DNA from 4 places in the Pseudomonas sp. R1-1 genome. Region 1 is predicted to be linked to each of the others. Evidence: predicted binding sites of a transcription regulator. Region 1 holds the regulator's gene; each other region holds the start of a gene.

The links. The regulator FliA, encoded in region 1, starts transcription of late flagellar genes. The targets are predictions, from matches to a motif close to CTAAAGTTTNNNNNNNNNNNGCCGNTAA.
Region 2: a site for FliA is predicted at 3,415-3,442, ahead of motA (flagellar motor stator protein MotA). Genes of this name have one in related genera too.
Region 3: a site for FliA is predicted at 2,267-2,294, ahead of J3P75_RS05275 (methyl-accepting chemotaxis protein). Genes of this name have one in related genera too.
Region 4: a site for FliA is predicted at 2,748-2,775, ahead of J3P75_RS01255 (methyl-accepting chemotaxis protein). Genes of this name have one in related genera too.

Annotation. Positions count from the first base shown of each region.
Region 1 covers NZ_CP071663.1:4,451,327-4,456,802, forward strand. The annotation lists gene J3P75_RS19940 (chemotaxis protein CheA) at 1-1,017, opposite strand, end outside; gene J3P75_RS19945 (protein phosphatase CheZ) at 1,072-1,860, opposite strand; gene J3P75_RS19950 (chemotaxis response regulator CheY) at 1,878-2,249, opposite strand; gene fliA (RNA polymerase sigma factor FliA) at 2,417-3,157, opposite strand; gene fleN (flagellar synthesis regulator FleN) at 3,154-3,984, opposite strand; gene flhF (flagellar biosynthesis protein FlhF) at 4,101-5,441, opposite strand; gene flhA (flagellar biosynthesis protein FlhA) at 5,453-5,476, opposite strand, start outside.
Region 2 covers NZ_CP071663.1:5,619,926-5,625,401, forward strand. The annotation lists gene J3P75_RS25145 (caspase family protein) at 1-689, shown strand, start outside; gene J3P75_RS25150 (toll/interleukin-1 receptor domain-containing protein) at 689-1,174, shown strand; gene motB (flagellar motor protein MotB) at 1,451-2,491, opposite strand; gene motA (flagellar motor stator protein MotA) at 2,495-3,346, opposite strand; gene J3P75_RS25165 (HDOD domain-containing protein) at 3,513-5,051, shown strand; gene J3P75_RS25170 (rhodanese-like domain-containing protein) at 5,094-5,476, shown strand, end outside.
Region 3 covers NZ_CP071663.1:1,115,557-1,121,032, reverse strand. The annotation lists gene J3P75_RS05290 (methyltransferase) at 1-283, shown strand, start outside; yybP-ykoY riboswitch at 334-458, shown strand; gene J3P75_RS05285 (TMEM165/GDT1 family protein) at 547-1,131, shown strand; gene J3P75_RS05280 (M48 family metallopeptidase) at 1,255-2,073, opposite strand; gene J3P75_RS05275 (methyl-accepting chemotaxis protein) at 2,331-4,472, shown strand; gene J3P75_RS05270 (SOS response-associated peptidase) at 4,677-5,300, opposite strand; gene J3P75_RS05265 (putative signal transducing protein) at 5,337-5,476, opposite strand, start outside.
Region 4 covers NZ_CP071663.1:277,503-282,978, forward strand. The annotation lists gene J3P75_RS01240 (putative bifunctional diguanylate cyclase/phosphodiesterase) at 1-118, shown strand, start outside; gene J3P75_RS01245 (NorM family multidrug efflux MATE transporter) at 226-1,620, opposite strand; gene J3P75_RS01250 (LysR substrate-binding domain-containing protein) at 1,777-2,697, shown strand; gene J3P75_RS01255 (methyl-accepting chemotaxis protein) at 2,888-4,864, shown strand; gene J3P75_RS01260 (aldose 1-epimerase family protein) at 5,084-5,476, shown strand, end outside.

The sequences.
Region 1 (5,476 bases):
GGCTTTTGGCTCAGGCTTCGGCGCAGCTTTTGGCGCAGCAGCAGCGGCAGCCGGAGCCTTGGCGGCCGGCGTGGCCACGCTTGATGCGGAGCCAGCCGTTGCGGCGCTGGCGTCAAACTTGCCTTTGCCGTGCAATTCGTCGAGCAGCGATTCGAATTCGTGATCGCTGATCAGGTCGCTGCCGGCTGCGGCGGCGGCCGGGGCGGCGGCTGCAGGTGCCGAGGCGATAGCCGATTCCAGCGCATCGACAGCAAAATTGCCCTTGCCATGCAACTGATCAAGCAGCGCTTCGAATTCATCGTCGGTGATATCGGAGCTGTCGCCCTTGGCCGGTGCGGCCGGAGCCGCTGCAGTCGGCGCTACCGCGTCAACCGCGAACTGGCCTTTACCGTGCAACTGATCGAGCAACGACTCGAACTCGGCGTCGGTGATTTCATCGCTGGCCGGCACATCGGCGGCCGGCGCAGGGGCCGCAGCGGCCGGGGCTTCGGCTTCGGCCTTGACGGCGTTCAGCGAGTCCAGCAACTGCTCGAATTCGTTATCGGTGATGTCGCCGGATGCGTCGCCTTCGACGACCAGTTCCTCGATCATCTCAGCCACTGGCGAAGCCGGGGCTTCGTCAGCGGTTTGCGGCTCGGCCAGACGCGCCAGCGCGGCCAGCAGTTCTGGCGTGGCGGCGGTGATCGGTGCACGCTCGCGGACTTCGCTGAACATGCTGTTCACCGCGTCCAGTGCTTCGAGCACGACGTCCATCAGTTCTGCATCAACGCGACGCTCACCCTTACGGAGGATGTCGAACACGTTTTCGGCGATGTGACAGCACTCCACCAGCTCATTGAGCTGAAGGAAGCCGGCGCCCCCTTTTACAGTGTGGAAACCGCGAAAAATTGCGTTGAGCAGGTCTGCGTCATCCGGGCGGCTTTCCAGCTCGACCAGTTGTTCGGACAGTTGCTCAAGAATCTCGCCGGCCTCAACCAGGAAATCCTGAAGGATCTCTTCATCGGCGCCGAAGCTCATTAATGGGGTGCTCCTACAGGTCTAAAAACCCAAAAAACCCGAAATTCCGAAACTCTAGAATCCAAGGCTGGATAACAAATCGTCCACATCGTCCTGACCGGACACAACGTCTTCTCGTTTATCGGCATGAATCTGCGGACCTTCACCCTGCGAGAGATGTTTTTGTGGATCTTTTTCGGCAAGCATCGCAGCACGGTCATGTTCGATGCCCGCAAAGCGGTCGACCTGACTGGCCATGAGGACGAGTTTGAGCAGATTGCTTTCGACTTCGGTGACCAGTTGGGTCACGCGCTTGATCACCTGACCGGTGAGGTCCTGGTAATCCTGGGCCAGCAGGATGTCGTTGAGATTGCTCGACACCGCACGGTTGTCCGTGCTGCTGCGTGACAGAAAACCGTCGACCCGGCGCGCCAGCTCGCGGAACTCTTCAGCCCCGACCTCGCGACGCATGAAGCGACCCCAATCGGCGCTCAACGTCTGGGCTTCATCGGCCAGACTGTTGACCACCGGTGTGGCGCTTTCCACCAGATCCATGGTGCGGTTGGCCGCGGCTTCCGTCAGCTTGACCACATAGCCCAGGCGTTCGGTGGCGTCGGTGATTTGCGACACTTCCTCGGCCTGCGGCATGTGCGGATCGATCTGGAAATTGACGATCGCACTGTGCAGTTCACGCGTGAGCTTGCCCACTTCCTGATACAGGCCACGGTCACGGGTCTGATTGAGCTCATGGATCAGTTGCACCGCGTCGCCGAACCTGCCCTTTTCAAGGCTTTCGACCAGTTCGACCGCGTGTTTTTTCAGGGTCGATTCAAAATCGCCCTGTGAAGATTCGTTATGCTCCATAGCTCCCCCGCGCGTTCTCAGCCGATGCGTTCGAAAATCTTCTCGATTTTGTCTTTCAACGCCTGAGCCGTGAAAGGTTTGACCACGTAGCCGTTCACACCGGCCTGAGCGGCTTCGATGATCTGCTCGCGCTTGGCTTCAGCGGTCACCATCAGCACCGGCAGGTGCTTGAGTTTTTCATCGGCGCGCACGTGGCGCAGCAGGTCGATACCGGTCATGCCCGGCATGTTCCAGTCCGTTACCAGAAAGTCGATGCTGCCGCTGTTGAGGACCGGAATGGCGGTTACGCCATCATCGGCCTCGACGGTGTTGGTGAACCCAAGATCGCGCAGCAGGTTCTTGATGATCCGCCGCATCGTTGAGAAGTCATCAACGATGAGGATTTTCATGTCTTTGTTCAATTCGACCTCCAAGCAGTCTTAAACGCGCCCAGCACCTGGACGCGCCACTTCAATCAATTGGCGCAGCACTTAAAGTTTGTCTGGAGCACAACGGATCGAGACCGGCGCCGTTCATCACCGCACCAGCCTCGTTTCGCAGTGTCCCCACACTGCCTTCAGCGCGCTCGCCACTCCCCCAAACGCCCCCGCAAACGGGCCGCGCACTGGCTGTGTAACTGGCTGACCCGCGATTCACTGACGCCAAGGACTTCACCGATTTCCTTGAGGTTCAGCTCTTCGTCGTAGTACAGCGCCAACACCAGTCGCTCACGCTCCGGCAAATTGGCAATCGCGTCCGCCAGCGCGGCCTGGAAGCGTTCATCTTCCAGATCGCGTGACGGCTCCATATGAGCACTGGCGCCATCCTCGTGCAGCCCTTCGTGTTCGCCGTCCTGCAAGAGGTCGTCGAAACTGAACAGGCGGCTGCCCAAAGTGTCATTCAGAATCCCGTAATAATCGTCGAGACTCAATTGGAGTTCGGCCGCAACCTCGTGATCTTTAGCGTCACGGCCGGTTTTAGCTTCAATCGAGCGAATCGCGTCGCTGACCATCCGGGTATTGCGGTGGACCGAGCGTGGCGCCCAGTCCCCTTTGCGCACTTCATCGAGCATCGCGCCGCGGATTCGAATGCCCGCGTACGTTTCGAAACTGGCGCCCTTGCTGGCGTCGTATTTGGTCGACACTTCGAGCAGGCCGATCATCCCGGCCTGGATCAGGTCTTCGACCTGCACACTGGCCGGCAACCGTGCCAGCAAGTGATAGGCAATGCGCTTGACCAGTGGCGCGTAACGCTCGATCAACTCGTACTGCGCGTCACGCGCCGACTTCTTGTAAAGATTCATGCCACTGGCGGTCATATCACAGGCCCTGCGGTTTGCTGCACGAGACGCTCGACGAAAAACTCCAGATGGCCGCGCGGGTTGGCCGGTAGCGGCCAGGTGTCGACCTTCTGCGCGATGGCCTTGAAAGCCAGGGCGCATTTGGAGCGTGGAAAGGCTTCGTAGACGGCGCGTTGTTTCTGCACGGCCTTGCGCACGCTTTCGTCATACGGGACGGCGCCGACATATTGTAGGGCGACGTCAAGGAAACGGTCCGTGACCTTGGTCAACTTGGCGAACAGGTTGCGCCCTTCCTGCGGGCTCTGCGCCATGTTGGCGAGGACGCGGAAGCGGTTCATGCCGTAATCGCGGTTGAGCAATTTGATCAGTGCGTAGGCGTCGGTGATCGAGGTCGGCTCGTCACATACCACCAGCAACACCTCCTGCGCGGCGCGGACGAAACTGACCACCGAGTCCCCAATGCCCGCAGCGGTGTCGATCACCAGCACGTCGAGATTGTCGCCGATGTCGCTGAACGCCTGAATCAGGCCGGCGTGCTGCGCCGGGCTCAGGTGGACCATGCTCTGCGTGCCGGACGCCGCCGGCACGATGCGAATCCCGCCCGGGCCCTGCAACAGCACGTCGCGCAGTTCACAGCGGCCTTCGATCACGTCGGCCAGCGTGCGTTTGGGGGTCAGCCCCAGCAGAACGTCGACGTTCGCCAGACCGAGGTCGGCGTCCAGCAGCATGACCCGACGGCCAAGCTCTGCCAGCGCCAGCGACAAGTTCACTGACACGTTAGTCTTGCCGACGCCACCTTTGCCGCCGGTCACCGCGATCACCTGTACGGGATGCATGCTGCCCATGTTATTTCTTTACCTTGTCTTGCATAGACGGAGGCCACATTACTGGCTGCGCGTTCCGGATCGGAACAATGCGTGGCAGACCATCGATGTAGGTACAAAAACTGTTCATGATTACCTCAGCCAACCTGCTTGGTCGGGCTGTGATAGATATCAGCGAACATGTCAGCCATGGCTTCTTCGCTGGGTTCTTCCTGCATTTGCACGCTGACGGCGCGGCTGACCAGTTGATGACGGCGCGGCAGATGCAGATCATCCGGAATCCGTGGGCCATCGGTCAGGTACGCGACCGGCAATTCATGACTGATCGCCAGGCTCAACACTTCACCAAGACTGGCTGTTTCATCCAGTTTAGTCAGAATGCAGCCGGCCAGCCCGCAACGCTTGTAACTATGATAAGCGGCGGTTAGAACCTGTTTCTGGCTGGTGGTTGCCAGGACCAGATAATTTTTTGAGCGAATGCCCCGCCCGGCCAGGCTTTCCAGCTGCATGCGCAGCGCCGGATCGCTGGCCTGCAGGCCGGCGGTATCGATCAGCACCACGCGCTTGCGCAGCAGCGGATCGAGCGCCTGTACCAGCGACTGGCCCGGATCGACGTGGGTCACCGGCACATTGAGAATGCGCCCCAGGGTCTTGAGTTGTTCCTGCGCACCGATGCGGAAGCTGTCCATGCTCACCAGCGCCACATTCTGCGCGCCGTACTTGAGCACATAACGCGCCGCCAGCTTGGCCAGCGTGGTGGTCTTGCCCATGCCCGCCGGGCCGACCATCGCAATCACACCGCCCTCTTCCAGCGGCTCGACTTCCGGTACGGCAATCATCCGCGCCAGATGCGCGAGCAACATGCGCCAGGCCTGACGCGGCTCTTCGATATCGGTGATCATCGCCAGCAGATCGCGCGACAGCGGGCCCGACAGGCCAATGCGCTGCAAACGGCGATACAGATTGGCTTGCGCCGGGCGGCTGCCCTGCAGCTGATTCCAGGCCAGCGTGCCGAGCTGCACTTCCATCAGTTCGCGCAGGCTGTTCAACTCAAAACGCATCGAATCCAGCGCACGCGGATCGACGCCCGCCGAAGCCTGCGCAGGCGCTGCGGCCGGACGCGCCGGTGCAGCGTAGGTCGGCTCGGTCAACGGTTCGGCAGCGGTCAGCGGCAGGCCGGCCGTCAACGGCAGCCCGGCGAACAACTGCTGATTGGTGTTGCCGTCGGCTTCGCCACGCAGGCTCAATTCGGCCTGTGCGGTGACGATGCGCGACTGGGTCTTGCGCAGCTCGTCCTCGAGTTCCATGTTCGGAACCCGTGGCGCCAGCGCCGACAATTTGTAATCCAGTGCTGCCGTCAACTCGACGCCGCCGGCAATGCGGCGGTTACCGATGATGGCGGCATCAGCGCCCAGCTCATCGCGAACCAGCTTCATGGCCTGACGCATATCGGCGGCGAAAAAACGCTTAACTTGCATAAACCACTACCTCAGCCGTTGGGCCCTACTGTCGC
Region 2 (5,476 bases), 1.2 Mb from region 1:
GTCTGCTGATCCCGCAGGACTTCAAACACGGCGGTGAAGGCATTCGCATCAGCGACATCCTGCAATGGGCGGATCAAGCGCCGCACATCAAGAACAAGATCATCATTCTCGATTGTTGTCAGGCCGGTGCAGCGGGCGCCCTGCGCAACTTGCGCGGCGGCAGCAGTGTGATCGGCGAAGGGATGACCATTCTCACCGCGTGCAAGAAAGAACAGTACGCCCTGGAAAGCCGCGGCCACGGCGTGTTTACCGATCTGCTGTTGCAGGCGTTGCACGGCGGTGCGGCGAATGTGCTGGGCAAGGTCACCCCAGGCAGTGTGTATTCGTTTGTCGACAACGCGCTGGGCGCGTGGGAACAACGTCCGGTGTTCAAGACCAACGTGTCGCAGTTCGTGCCATTGCGCGAAGTCGCGCCGCTGATCGCCGAAGAAACCCTGCGCAAGCTCAAGGACTGGTTCCCCGAGCCCAGCTCCGTGTTCCGGCTCGACCCCAGTTACGAGCCCACCGAAGCCACCTTCGATGCCGACCACGGGGCGATTTTCAAGCAACTGCAGATGTGCAACCGCCACAGCCTGATCGAGCCGGTCGACGCCGAGCACATGTATTACGCCGCGCTCCATTCCACCGGCTGCCGCCTTACCGCCCTCGGCGCCTACTACCGCGAACTCGCCATCAAAGGACATTTCTAATGCCCGTATTCATCAGCTACCGCCACATGGACCGCGCCCATGCGATCGCTATCAATGCCCGTCTGACCCAGGCAAAGATCAAGACTTACCTCGACGTGCTCGACCCAGAGTCGCAGACCACCGATGACATCACCGGGGTAATCACGCGCAACATCACCGAGTGCACGCATTTGCTGGCGGTGGTTTCGGAGAAGACGGCGCTGTCGTGGTGGGTGCCGTTCGAGATTGGTGAAGCGACCATCAGCAACCGACGGATCTGCTCGTTCAAGACCGGCCCGGCGGAGTTGCCGCTGTATCTGGATAAATGGCCGAAGCTGAGTACCAACAGCGATCTGGATTTTTTCATCGACGCCTATCGCGATGAAGTCATGAGCAAGCGCTCGATGGCGCTGGATTCGATCAATGAATCGATCAAGGGCACCTACAAGCGCAATGCCGAGTTCTTTCATGAACAGCTGAAGAACCGGATTCGGCGCGGTTTCTAGACGTCGTCATGCCTGAAAGCCCCTCACCCTGGCCCTCTCCCGGAGGGAGAGGGGACTGACAGAGGTGTCTTGCGCTGTCCGCCGACCTGAAAGATCGCAGCGATTATGGATTCAGCAGAGCACGATCAGGTCGAGGCTGAGCTCCAGCGTCACCCGATCGGCTCCCTCTCCTGGGGGAGAGGGCTGGTGAGGGGCTGCGACCTTCGCGGCACAGTAATCCTCAAGCCGAAAACCGGGCAAAAAAAAAACCGACATCACTGTCGGTTTTTTTATCAATCACTGCTTCGGCGCTGGCGCCGCCCCACCCGGCGCCGCCGGCTTCGGCGCGGCATCATCAAACAGATTCAACCGCTCACGCAGCTCATGCGCAGGCACCGGTTGCTGATCCGCCGGCAATGCATTCGGATCAGCAGGCGCCGCCGGTGCAGCACCGTTCTGACTCTGATCCGCTGGCTTGGCCGCATCGGCACCTTGCGCACCCTCGATGGCCGCCTGGGCCTTCTTGGTCAGCACGACGATATCGATACGGCGGTTGACCGGGTTGAACGGGTTCTCGCGGTCAAACAGCGCCGACGAGGCATAACCGACCACCCGCGCCACTTGTGCATCCGGGTAGCTGCCAGCGACCAAGGCACGCCGGGCGGCGTTGGCGCGGTTGGCCGACAGCTCCCAGTTGCCGTAGTCGCCGCTGCCGATGTAAGGCTTGGCATCGGTGTGACCGCTGATGCTGATCTTGTTCGGCACCGCTTTGATCGTGTCGGCCATCGCCAGCAGGATGTCTTCGAAGTACGGCTTCAGACGTGCGGAACCTGAGTCGAACATCGGCCGGTTCTCGGCGTCCATGATCTGGATGCGCAAGCCGTTCGGCGTGATCTCGAAGAGGATCTGGTCTTTGAATTTCTGCAGCTGCGGGTTCTCGTCGACCTTGTTCTGCAATTCTTGCAGCAACAGCTCCAGACGCTCCTTCTCGACCTGCTCGGCCATGCCTTCAACCTGCTCGGTGTCGACCGTGACCTTGTCGGGCTGCGGCTGCGACTTCACCTCCGGGTTGAGGGTATTTTCCGGCGCCAGGGTCGGCGTGCCGCCCAGATCGATGATGTACGGCGTACCGCTTTCGGAGAAGCCGACCGGGTCCTTGAAGTAACCGGCGATGGCGATTTTCTGTTCCGGCGTCGCCGTGGACAGCAGCCACAACACCAGGAAGAACGCCATCATCGCGGTGGCGAAGTCGGCGAAGGCGATTTTCCACGCCCCGCCGTGGTGCCCGCCGGCAATGCGCTTGACGCGCTTGACTATGATCGGCTGATTATTTTCCATTTCTTAACGACCGCGAACGGCTTGTTCCAGCTCGGCAAAGCTTGGACGGTGGGCCGGATACAGAACCTTGCGACCGAACTCGACCGCCAGCGACGGCGGCATGCCGGAAGCGGAGGCCACCAGCGAGGCCTTGATGGCTTCGTAGACGTTGAGTTCTTCCTTGGCATCGTGAGCCAGCGAGTGCGCCAGCGGGCCGAAGAAACCGTACGCCGCGAGAATACCGAAGAACGTACCGACGAGTGCCGCACCGACGTGCAGACCGATCGACGCCTGGTCGCCTTCGCCCAGCGAGGCCATGGTCACCACGATACCGAGTACCGCCGCGACGATACCGAAACCGGGCATGCCATCGGCGATGCCGTTGACTGCATGCGATGGGTGCTCAAGGTCTTCTTTAAGACTGTACAGCTCCATGTCGAACAGGCCTTCGAGCTCGTGCGGAGCCATGTTGCCGGAGGACATGATGCGCAGGTAATCGCAGACGAACGCGGTCATGCGTTCATCCTTGAGTACCGCCGGGTACTTGGCGAAGATCGGGCTCGCGGCGGCATCTTCGATGTCGCCTTCGATAGCCATCATGCCTTCGCGGCGGCTCTTGTTGAGGATCTCGTAGATCAGCCCGAGCACTTCCAGATAGAAGGTGTGGGTGAAACGCGAACCGAACATGCTCAGGGATTTCTTGAGCACGTGCATGGTCATGTAGCCGGGGTTTGCCTGCAGGAACGCGCCCAGTGCTGCACCGCCGATGATCATCACCTCGAAGGGCTGGATCAGGGCGGCAATCTTGCCGTGGGAGAGCACGTATCCGCCGAGCACGCTCGCGAATACGACGATGATGCCGATAATTTTAGCCATAGGTAGAAGGTACTTGTTTAAGTCGGGTTCAAGGTCATATTCGGAAGTTAAAAAATCTCTTCTTCTACTTATCGGCAAAACTGCGCCAGACTATAGCCAGTTCAGGCGAAAAGCCAATTTAGCCCGTGCCGGGCGCGTCTACAGTCAGTGAAGATTCCGTCCAGACATGGCTAATGAAACGAACGTCCCACACGCAAAACCGACCACTCTCGACGGCTGGGTAAAGCTGCTCGACAGCGTCCGCCTGCCCGTCCCGCAAGCGGCGCACGACAAAGTGTGCCGCGCGATCCGCGACAATCGCAGCTCGCTGCGCGACATCGCCGACCTGATGCAGGACAGCCCGGCGCTGGCCTTGAGCATCCTGCGTGAGGCGAATCGTCACACCCACGGCACCATGGCCACGCCAGCGGAAAATCTCGAGGTCGCCATCAACCGCCTCGGCCTGGCTCGCACTGAAGAACTGCTCGCACGCCTGCCCGCCGAACCGCAGATGCAGATCCCCAAAGCCCTGCGCCAACTGCAATTGATCAGTCAGCACGCGACGCAACAGGCCAACGGTTTTTTTGCCAGTCGCCTGGCGCGGCTGTGGCAGGACATCCATTGGGGCAGCCTGCTGTTTCTCTCGCCGCTGTGGCCGCTGGCGCTGACCTTCCCGCAGCTGCTTGAGGAATGGGAGCTGCGGGTGATCCATAAACGCGAACCGGCGCACCTCGTCGAAAAGCAGTTGTTTGGCGTGCGCCTGCTGAAGATTGCCGATGCGCTGGTCGAGGCCTGGCGCCTGCCGATCTGGGTCCAGCAAGGCTATAAATTGCTGCTCAACGAACAGCGTGAACTGGTGCAGGTGTTGCGTATCGCCCGCGACAGCGAACATCCGTTACGCCAGCAAAACCGCCTCGACGATGACCCGACCCTGCGCCGCTGGCTCAATCAGCCGGCCAACACCGTGCTGCTGGCCAACGGGCTGGCGCTGTCGGCGCATCAGGCCTGGGACAGTCCGCACAGCGAACGCTGGCAGTACCTGACCAGCCTTTATCTGCAGATGTCCATGGACGAGGTGCAACAGCAGTTGCACCAGCAAGCGGCGAACAGCGCGCGCCAGCACGCCATGCCGGATGTGTGGCACCCGGCGGTTGCGCTGCTGTGGCCGTGGGGCACGCGACGCTTGCCCGCAGGCATGCTGCCCGCGGCAGCACCGTCGTCGGACGACCTCGGCCAGTGGCGTCGGCAATGCGCCGAACTGCTCGCCGAACCCAGCCGCTTCACCAACGCCATGAGCCTGACCGTCGCTGCACGCAATGCGCTGGTGGCCAGCGGCATGCGTCGGGTGATGATTCTGATGGCCGACCGCACGCACTCGACGCTGCGCGTGCAGCAGACTGCCGGCCTGCCGAAGGAAGCCGGCGCGCTGAGTTTCGTCGTCAGTCAAAGCAAGGTGCTGCAACGCCTGCTGACGCAACAGGCGCAGGTGCGAATCACCCCGGACAACAACGCGCAGTTTTCCGCGCTGCTGCCGGCGAGCCTGCGTACGCTGTTCCGTGGCGAACATCTATTCCTGCGCTCGCTGGTCAACAACGGCCGAGTGATCATGATCGTCGTCGCCGATCAGGGCGGCGGGCCATTCGCCGACATCACCGTGCAAGCCTTCGCTAAAACCGCGCAGTGCATCGAAAAAGCCCTGCACAGCTTTAGCAGCCGCGGCCGATGAGGCTGCGCTACAATCCTCCCCTTTGTGCTCTGGAGACCTCGCATGTCTGACTTCTCTGGCTTGCCGCTCGTCATCGAGCCGAGCGACCTGCTCCCGCGACTCGAGTCCCCGGAGCTGATCCTGGTGGACCTGACCAGCCCTGCGCGCTACACCGAGGGTCACCTGCCCGGCGCACGTTTTGTCGACCCGAAACGCACCCAGCTCGGCCAGCCCCCGGCACCGGGCCTGCTGCCAGCGCAAGCCGATATGGAAGCGTTGTTCGGTGAGCTGGGGCATCGTCCGGATGCGGTCTACGTGGTGTATGACGACGAGGGCGGCGGCTGGGCCGGACGGTTCATCTGGCTGCTCGATGTGATCGGCCACGATAAATACCACTATATAGACGGTGGCCTGCCGGCCTGGCTGGCGGAAGGTCTGCCGATGTC
Region 3 (5,476 bases), 2.8 Mb from region 1:
CCTCGAAGCCGAAGTGCTGACCGGTGATGGCATCGATGCTGCGCCGATGGGTTTGAGCGCGATTTTGAGCAACCCTCCGTTCCACGTCGGCGTGCATACGGATTATTTCGCTACCGAAAACTTGCTGCGAAAAGCGGCCAAACATCTGAAAAACGGCGGCGAACTGCGCTTGGTCGCGAACAGCTTCCTGAAATATCAGCCGTTGATCGAAGAACATCTGGGCGTCTGTGCAATCAAGGCCGAAGGCAACGGTTTCCGGATCTACCGGGCCAAGCGCGGCTGAAAGCGCTTTGTAAAAAGTCGCTTGCCCAATCGGATTTGCCTAGGCAGAATCCGCTCCGTCCTAGGGGAGTAGTCTCCCACGAGCGCCAAGCTCGTCCGGCATACGTCAACATACTTGATCCTCAGATCATGGCGTATGCGACCCAAGCGTCCGCAACAGACGGATCGCAGGGTTTGACAAGACCTATGACACGCACACCTTACCCGGGGCGGGAAGGCTGTACGTGTCATAGCCGTGTCGACCCGCCCCTTAGGAAATCCCTGATGCTGGACTCGTTACTCGTTCCCACCGCAATCGTTGCCTTGGCCGAAATCGGCGACAAGACGCAACTGCTCGCGCTGATTCTTGCCGCTCGCTTCCGCAAACCCTGGCCGATCATCGCCGGGATTGTCGCCGCGACCCTGGCTAACCACGCGGCAGCCGGTGCGGTGGGTGCCTGGTTCGGCAGCTTCTTCTCCGACAGCGTCCTGCACTGGATTCTCGCTGCCAGCTTCGCCGCCACGGCATTGTGGACGCTGGTCCCGGACAAGCTCGACGACGACGAAGCCAGCACCGCGCGCAAGTTCGGCCCGTTCCTGACTACGCTGATTGCGTTCTTTCTTGCCGAAATCGGCGACAAGACCCAGATCGCCACGGTGATGCTCGCCGCGCAGTACCCGGAATTGTGGCTGGTGATCATTGGCACCACCGTGGGCATGCTGATTGCCAACGTGCCGGTGGTATTGGCGGGTAATTTTGCAGCGGACAAACTGCCACTGACCTTGATCCGTCGCCTGGCGGCATCGGCCTTTTTCATTCTGGCGATTGTTGCGGTGTACAAAGCGATGCAGAGCAGTGGCTGGATTTAACCCTGAGAGAAGGATCGTTCCCACGCTCTGCGTGGGAATGCAGCCGGGGACGCTCTGCGTCCCATTGGAACGCGGATCCTCCCTTGAGGCGTTCCCACGCAGAGCGTGGGAACGATCACTGACTCAGGATTTGGGGGCTTTTTCGTAGAGCGGCATGACCTTCGGAATCGCTGCCTGCAACGCGGCGATCCGGCTGGTCGAGGCCGGGTGAGTGCTCATGAATTCCGGCGGCGAACCTTCCGAAGCCTTGCTCATCTTGTCCCACAGGGTAATCGCCGCATTCGGGTTGTAGCCGGCGCGGGCGGCCAGTTCCAGGCCGATCAGGTCGGCTTCGTTTTCATTGGCGCGGCTGTTGGGCAAGGTCATGCCGTAGTTGGCCACGGTGTCGGCCAGCGCCAGGCTGTCCTGACCCAGACCGAACAACGCACCGGCGCCCTGCTTGGCCATCTCGATGCCATAAGCCTTGGACATCGCTTCACGACCGTGCTCGCGCAAGGCGTGGGCGATTTCATGGCCCATGACCGCAGCGATTTCATCGTCGGTGAGTTTCAGGCTGTCGATCAGCCCGGTGTAGAAAATGATCTTGCCGCCGGGACCGCAGTTGGCGTTGAGCTCGTCGCTCTTGATCAGATTGACCTCCCACTGCCACTGCGCCGCATCCGGACGGAAATTCGGCGCCTGCGCGATCAAGCGGTTGGCAATCGCCTGCACTCGCTTGGCCTCGGGGCTGGTCTTGTCCAGCACACCTTTGCTGGACGCCTCGCCAACAGTTTTCTGATAAGACTGGGCATACATCTGATCGACCTCTTGTGCCGACAGCATGCTGAACATGTACTGCTTGCGCTCCACCCCGACGGCGCCGCCGCTGGTGGTGTTGACCGACTGACAACCGGCCAGCAACAGCGCTGCGCTCAGTGCACTAACAACCAATGTCTTGTTCATTGAAAAGCTCCCTGAAAACCTGTGGCGTATCCTAGGCGGGTAATTGTATAGACGCCAGATACAACGGACATGTAGCAGTGGCTTCTCAGACATTGCCCGCATCGAAAAATATCCAGGCGACCGCCAGCCACACAGCCGCTGCGTCACGCAGAAGCCGATTTACGACATCCCGGGCCGATTCCGACCAGCGCCACTCATGGCCCCGCAGCCGCCGCCGATAAATCTTTCGCAGATATTCTCCTGCCTGCGGAGCTCCCATGAAGTTCAAATCGATCCAGTTTTCCGTCGCTGCCCTGGCCGGCGCCATTGTCCTTAGCGTGGTAGCGGCGCTGGTGCTGTATGCGCTGTTTGCCGGCGCGCGCACCCAAGCGATGGTGCAACAACGCACCCAGGCCCAGTTCGAGCAGGTCATCGAGCAGCGCCTGACCGCGCTGGCGCAAACCCAGGTCAGCCAGATCCAGCGTGAACTCGAAGCACCGCTGCTGATTGCCGGCGGCCTGGTGCGCGTCAACGCTCTGCTTGGCACGCCGGGCGCCGATGGCCAGCCACGCCTGAGCGTCAGCCGCGAGCAACTGATCAGCCTGATCAAAGAGAACGTCGAAAAGAACCCGAAAATTCTCGGCACGTACATTGGCTGGGAAAAGAATGCTCTCGACCACAACGACGCGGCCTACGTCGGCACCAGCGTGGTCGGTATCGACGCAAGCAACGGGCGCTTTCTGCCGTGGTGGTTCCGCAACGAGGACGGCACCCTCGGCCTCGACAAACTGATCGACGTCGACGACCAGAAAACCCTGTCGACCGGCGTGCGCGCCAGCGAGTACTACCTGTGCTCGAAGGAAAGCAAGAAGCCCTGCGTGATCGATCCGGCGCCGTACAAGGTCGGCGACAAGGTGGTCATGCTTGCCTCGTTTATCGAACCGGTCATGCTCAACGGCGCTTTCCAAGGCATCGTCGGCGCTGATTTGTCGGTGAACTTCATTCAAGAGATGCTGCTGGGTGCCAACCAGAAACTCTACAGCGGTGCCGGGGAAATGGCCTTGGTCGGCAGCAACGGCCGGATCGTGGCCTACACCAAGGACCCGAGCAAATTCGGCGAAAAAGTCAGCGACATTCTCGATGCCGAACAGTCCGCCAACATGGCCAACCTCAAGCGCGGCGAAGTGACTTACTCCGTTAACAAGGACAAGGGCCGGATCGAGTTGTACCTGCCGTTCGGCATCGGTCAGACCGACGCGCGCTGGACGCTGATGCTGCAACTGCCGCTCAACGCGGTGATGGCCGATCTGCAAACGCTGCAGGCCGACCTCGATGCCCAGCGCAAGTCCGACACCTTCGGCATGGCCATGGTCGGTTTGCTGATCGCCGGCCTCGGCTTGCTGGTGATCTGGCTGGTCGGTCACGGCATTGCCCGGCCACTCAAGCAGATGGTCGCCATGCTCAATGACATCGCGCAAGGCGAAGGCGATCTGACTCGCCGCCTGAGCAGTGACCGCAGCGATGAACTCGGCTCGATCGCCAAGGGTTTCAACACCTTCCTGGCCAAATTGCAGGCGATGATCACCCAAGTGGTGACCTCGGTGCAGAGCGTCAGCGATTCCTCGGAGCACACCGCCGACATCGCTATTCGCACCAACATCGGCATCCAGAAACAAATGGCCGAAATTGATCAGGTGGCAACAGCGGTGCAGGAAATGACCGCGACCGCGCAAGACGTGGCGCGAAATGCCACGCAAGCGGCGCAGGCCGCGAGCCACGCCGATCAGGCGGCCACTCAGGGCATGCAGATCGTGCGTGACACCTCGAACTCGATCGGTGTGCTGGCCAGGGAAATCGGCAAAGCGGTCGAGGTCGTGCAAACCCTGGCCAAGGACAGCGAGAACATCAACGCGATCCTCACGGCGATTCGCGGGATTGCCGAGCAGACCAATCTGCTGGCGTTGAACGCGGCGATCGAAGCGGCGCGCGCCGGCGAACAAGGTCGCGGCTTTGCGGTGGTGGCGGACGAAGTGCGCAACCTGGCGCAGAAAACCCAGCAAGCCACCGAAGAAATCCAGAGCATGATCCAGCAACTGCAACAAGGCACCCGCGATGTGGTGCGGGTCATGGAAGACAGCCAGAACCGCACCGACGAAAGCGTGCAACACGCGGCGAAAGCCGCCGAGGCGCTGGAGACGATTACTCATGCAGTCTCGGTGATCAACGACATGAACACGCAGATCGCCAGCGCGGCGGAGGAGCAGAGTGCGGTGGCCGATGACATCAATCGCAACGTGATCAATATCGGTCAGGTGGCCAATGAAGTGGCGGGCGGTGCGGATGAATCGAGTTCGGCGAGTGCCGGGTTGACCAAACTGGCGGAACAGCAGCGGCGGTTGATCAATCAGTTCAAGGTCTGAAGATCAAAAGCCCCTCACCCTAGCCCTCTCCCAGAGGGAGAGGGGACCGACCGGGTTGTCTGCCACCCTGCATCGACCCGCGAAACCGCGGCGATTATGGATTCAGTGAAATACACGCAAATCGGCGCATATCTTCAAAATCCCCCATTCAGTCCCCTCTCCCTCCGGGAGAGGGCTAGGGTGAGGGGCTTTTGATCTACAGACTTAGCCCGGGGTCAAACACTCCGGCCCGTTCAACTTCGGATCATTCACCAGATTCGCCAACACCCGCTCGCGCAATACCGCCGGCTCACTGGCCAGCAAGCCCTGCAACACATGCAGCGGTGTTTCCGGATCAAGCCATGCCGCCTGCCCCGCCTCATCGAGAATCAACGGTCGGCGCTGACTGGCCGCCGGCTGGGTGATGACGGCGGTACTCAGCCAGACCTGCTCCTGCACCGGATACGCCTCCCAGATCGCCGCAAAAAACAGCGATGAGCCCTCCCCCGGCGTCAGCCAGAACGGACGTTTACGCTGGGTTCCGCGCCATTCGTAAAAACCGTTGGCCGGCAACAGGCAGCGGCGCAAGCGCAGCGCTTCACGGAACATTGGTTGCTCGGCCACGGTTTCCGCCCGGGCGTGGGCAGGAGTTTTCGACAAATCGGTCAGCCACCGCGGCGTCAGCCCCCAACGCGCGCGGGCCAGGGTGCGCCCGCCGTCTTCACCGGCGCGCAGCATCAGCACTGAATCATTGGGGGAAATGTTCCACTGCGCCTGCTGATCGGCGGGAAAACCTGGCAGGGCCGCGAAATCGCGGTTCCAGCGAAACAGGGCATAACGTCCACACATGGGGCAACACGACTCTTGAATAAAACCGACGCCAGCCTAACAGACCAGCGTACCGGGGTAGCTTTCCGGTTCATCGCCGGGCAGCGGCAGCGCGGCATTGTACGCGGTGATCAACTCACGGGCGTACTCGGCCTGACCGTTATCCACCGACAACCCCAACAGCCCGAAAATAGGCA
Region 4 (5,476 bases), 2.0 Mb from region 1:
TTTTGGCTGCGATCAGGTGCAGGGTTATCTGATCAGCCGGCCGTTGCCGCTGGCGGAGCTGGTGGAGTATCTGGTGTCTGGATCGAATCAGCAGCCAGCTCTCGAAATCGTGAGTTAACACCTGTCCCTTGTAGGAGTGAGCCTGCTCGCGATAGCGGTGTGTCAGATAATCATGATTTGTCTGACACACCGCTATCGCGAGCAGGCTCACTCCTACAGGGGATCTCATTCGGCTTGAGGAATGTTGAAGCCCTGAGATTGCGGCTCGCGCCGGATCATCCGCTGCATCTTCCATTCAAATGCCAGCGTCAAACTCACCGCTGCACACGCCAGGCCCAGCGCGAGGCCCCACCAGACCCCGGTCGGCCCCCAGTTCAGGTGGAACGCCATCCACCACGCCGCCGGCGCGCCGATCAGCCAGTAGCAAGCAAGCCCGACCAGAAAGGTAGTCTTGGCGTCCTTGAGCCCGCGAATACAGCCCATGGCGATCGTCTGCGTGCCATCGAACAGCTCGAACCAGGCCGCCACGGCCAGCAGGCTTACCGCGAGGCGGATCACCTCGGCAAACGCCGGGTCGTCATGGTCGAGGAACAACCCGACCAACTCGTTCGGCCACAGCCAGAACACCAGGGCAAAACCGAGCATTACCACCGCACCGAAGGCGATGCCGACGCGACCGGACATCCGCGCATCGAGCAGTTGCCCGGCGCCGTAATGCTGGCCGACGCGCATGGTGATGGCGTAGGACATCCCGGCCGGCACCATGAATGCCACCGAAACGATCTGCAACGCGATTTGGTGCGCGCCCATTTGCGTACTGCCCATGGTGCCCATGCACAGGGCGGCGAAGGCAAACAAACCGACTTCCACCGCATAGGTACCACCGATTGGCAGGCCGAGGCGCCACAGCTCTTTCAGGTACTGCCGGTTGGGCCGCGCCAGCCCGGCACGCAGAGGGTAAGCGTCGTATGCCGGATGCCGACGCATATGCCAGGCCAGCGCCAGTGCCATGCAGTTGGCAACAATTGCCGTAACCAGGCCGATACCGGTCAGCCCGAGCTGCGGCAGGCCGAACATGCCGGTGATCAAGGCGTAGTTGAGCAGGAAGTTGGCCACGGTGCCGGCGAGGCTGATGACCATCACCGGCGTCGCTCGCCCGATGGCACTGGTGAAACCACGCAACGCCATGAAGCTCAGGTAGCCGGGCAGGGCGAAGGGCAGGGCGATCAGAAATTGCCCGGCGGCGTTGACGTTGGTTTCCGTCTGGCCAAACAGCAGCAACACCGGTTTGAGGTTCCACAGCAACAGTCCGGCGCCCAGCGCCATCAGCCACGCCAGCCACAAACCGGCCTGGGTCAGGCGCGCCGCACCGATGATATCGCCGGCGCCCTGCCGAATCGCCACCAGCGTGCCGACGGCGGCGATTACGCCGATGCAGAAAATCGACACGAACGAATAGCTCGCCGCACCTAGGCCGCCACCTGCCAAGGCCTCCGGGCTAAGGCGCGCCATCATTAGCGTGTCAGTCAGCACCATGAGCATGTGCGCCAACTGCGAAGCGATCAGCGGCCCGGCCAGCCGCAGAATGGCCCAGAGTTCGTTACGCACAGGATGCTGCATGTCATCACCACTCGATTCAGAGGGAACAGAAGAGCGTCGATTCTCGGCGCGTGAGCGTGATTGCACAAAGGGATAAAAAGGATGGGTGGCATGATTAAAACTCATCCAGCGCCGATTCTGCTAAGTTGGCCGCATCCCGCTACCGGAGCTCTGTGCATGTCCCGTCGACTTCCACCGTTGTATGCCCTGCGCGCATTCGAAGCGGCGGCGCGGCATAGCTCGTTCACCCGCGCGGCTGAAGAACTGTCGATTACCCAGAGTGCGGTGAGCCGGCATATCCGCACCCTCGAAGAACACTTTGCCTGTCGGTTGTTTCAGCGCAGCGGGCGCAATCTGCAACTGACCGAAGCCGCGCGACTTTTATTGCCGGGCATTCGCGAAGGTTTCATCGCGCTCGAGCGCGCCTGCAATACCTTGCGTGCCGAAGACGACATCCTGCGCATGAAAGCGCCATCGACCCTGACCATGCGCTGGCTGCTGGCGCGCCTGAGTCGCTTCCGTCATCTGCAGTCGGGCAACGAAGTGCAACTGACCAGTGCATGGATGGACATCGATTCGGTGGATTTCAATGACGAGCCGTTCGATTGCGCAGTGCTGCTGAGCGACGGCCATTTTCCGCCGGACTGGGAAGCCAGCCTGTTGTTTGCCGAGGAGCTGATTCCGGTCGGTGCGCCTAATCTGCTCAACGACCAACCGTGGGATGTGGAGCGGCTGGCCAGCACCGAATTGCTTCATCCGACCCCGGACCGTCGCGACTGGCGCAGTTGGCTGGAATGCATGGGATTGTCGGATCAGGTTTCACTCAAGGGCGGGCAAGTGTTCGATACCCTCGAACTGGGGATGATCGCTGCGGCGCGCGGCTACGGCGTGTCGATGGGCGATCTGTTGATGGTGGCTGAAGATGTCGCCCAGGGACGTCTGAGCCTGCCGTGGCCTACGGCGGTCGCCAGTGGCCTGAATTATTACCTGGTGTGGCCGAAAACCCGTCCCGGAGGTGAACGTTTGCGCCGCCTCAGTGACTTCCTCCAGGGCGAAGTCCGCGCCATGGAACTGCCAGCGGTGGCGCGCTTGAGCTGAAACGTTGGAGCGGCGACAATGCAGGCCTTACGCCATACCCACGTTGCGCGCTCAAGTATTCGCATTCACCGCCGACTATGAGCAAGTGGAACCGTCGTGCCGGTTCCAGGCTGCACCCCCATTATTAGAATATTTTCCCGGGCATTTACCGCGATCAAGGAGGATTCGGTGGCTCGGCCAGGAGCTGTTCATGTCTCAACCTCGTGCTCGGATCGCCTCGCAGCTGGGCCTCGCCCTCGCCGTGATACTGGCGATTGTCATCAGCGGCAGTACGGTGTTCGCCCTGCGTTCGCTGGATTCTGCCAACCTCGCCACCCGTGAAGAGCATCTGGCCAGTGAGGCGCGGCTGCTGGCCGACCAACTGAGCACGTTCCACGGCACCTTGCGTGAAAGCACCCTGCGCCTGAGCGGCTTGTTCGAAAAGCGCTTCGGCAGCGGCCTGAGCGTGCACCCTGACCAGCCCGTGACCGTGGCCGGCGTGCAGACCCCGGGCCTGCATCTGGGCAACGAAGTGCTGAACAACAACTTCAAGGAAGTCGACGAGTTCAAGCAGATGACCGCCGGCGTGGCCACGGTATTCGTGCGCAGCGGCGAAGACTTCATTCGCGTCAGCACCAACGTCAGCAAGCAGGACGGCACGCGCGCCATCGGCACCGTGCTCGACCACGCCAACCCGGCGTACGCGAAGTTGATGGCGGGGCAGAGTTACGTCGGCCGCTCGCTGTTGTTCGAGCGCTATTACATGTCGCAGTACACGCCGGTGCGTGACGGCAGCGGCAAGATCATTGCCGTGTTGTATGTCGGCTTCGATTACACCGACGCGCAGAACGCCCAGTTCGCCAACCTCAAGCGCTTCCGCATCGGCCAGACCGGCTCGCTGGCGCTGCTCGACGAGCAGAACAAATGGCTGGTGCCGATCGCCGGTGTCGAGTCGCTGGACCAGGCGGTGCCAGCCATCAACGCACTGGTGAAAACTCCGGGCAAGGGTGAGTTCTGGAGCGATCAGGGCGAAGACTTCTACAGCATTGCCGTGCCGTTCGAAGGTGGCCCTTGGTCGGTGGTGGCGAGCATGCCGAAAGCCGAGATTCGCGCGGTGACCTGGAGCGTCGGCACGCAACTGGCGATTGGCAGTCTGCTGGCGATGTTGCTGGCGGTCGGTTCGGTGGTCTGGCTGCTGCGCAGCAAACTGGCGCCGTTGAGCGATCTGGTGCGGCAGGCCGAAGCGTTGGGCGCGGGCGATCTGAGCGTACGTCTGAACGTGTCGAGCAACGATGAAATCGGTCAGTTGTCGCGAGCGTTCAACCAGATGAGCCAGGCCTTGTCGACCATGGTCGAGCACATCCGTCGCTCCTCGGAAGAGGTCAATAGCCGGGCGCAGGCGTTGTCCGGTTTGTCCGGCGGTGCCTATGACGGCATGGAGCAACAGTCCGGCGAGATCACCAGCATGGCCGGCGCGGTGGAAGAGTTCAGCGCGACCTCGCTGAACATCGCCGACAACATGAGCGCCACCCAGCGTCTGGCACAGGAAAATGCTCAGCAAACGCAGATCGGCCGCAGCTCGATGGAAGAAGCTTCGTCGTCGCTGGAGCAAATTGCTGGCGCCCTCAACAGCACCGCCACCGTGATCAACACCCTCGGTCAGCGTTCCCAGGAAATCGGCGGCATCGTCGGCGTGATCACCTCGATCGCCGAGCAGACCAACCTGTTGGCACTCAACGCGGCGATCGAAGCGGCGCGTGCCGGTGAGCAGGGTCGCGGCTTTGCCGTGGTCGCCGACGAAGTGCGCAGCCTGGCCTCGCGTACTCGTCAGGCCACTGATGAAATCTCCAGCATGATTCACAGCATCCAGCAGGAAACCGGCAACGCGATCAGCACCATGGAGCAGGGCAATGTGCTGATGCAGGAAGGCCTGTCGCGCAACGCCAACGTCGCCTCGGCGCTGGCGCGGATTGATGAGCAGAGCCGTTCGGCGGGCCAACAGTTTGCCGCGATCACCACGGCGACGCAGGAGCAGAGTAGCACCGCGACGTTGCTGAGCAGCAACTTGCAGAGCATTGCGCTGGCTAACAGCGAACAACGCGAAGTGGTTTCCAACCTTGCGGTTACCGCCAAGGAGCTGGAAAAACTGGCGGCGGATCTGCGTTCCGAGGTTGATCGCTTTCGTTGATGCGCCTTTGAAATAGCTTTCGCGAGCAGGCTCGCTCCCACAGTTTTCGGTGTGATTCACAGATTTTGTGAAAACCCGGATCCCCTGTGGGAGCGAGCCTGCTCGCGATTGCGTCAATGAAGATCTTCGGCAGAACATGCGCCCCGTCGATCTAATGCACTTGCTGAAACGTTTCCGCAGCGCTATATAAATGGCACAACTCCAATAAAGGCTGCTGCCATGACCCCGCTCAAACTCGCCGTCGCACTCGGCGCACTCTCTGCTGCTTCCCACGCCATGGCCTGGGATTACGTATTGCTCGATAGCACCAAGTCCGCGCAAAACTGGACCATCACCAGCGCGCAATTGGGCGTGAAAACCGACAAACCCTTTTCCGTCAGCCTGCGCACCTTGCATGGCGGCCGGCAGGAAGGCGTGAGCATCGTCGATATCGATAACGGCACCATGAAACTCTCCGTAGTGCCGACCCGTGGCATGAACGTCTTGCAGGCGTCCGTCGGCGATGTGCGCATGGGCTGGGATTCGCCGGTCAAGGAGGTGGTCAACCCGGCCTTCATCGAACTCAACGGACGCGGTGGTCTGGGCTGGCTGGAAGGTTTCAACGAGCTGGTG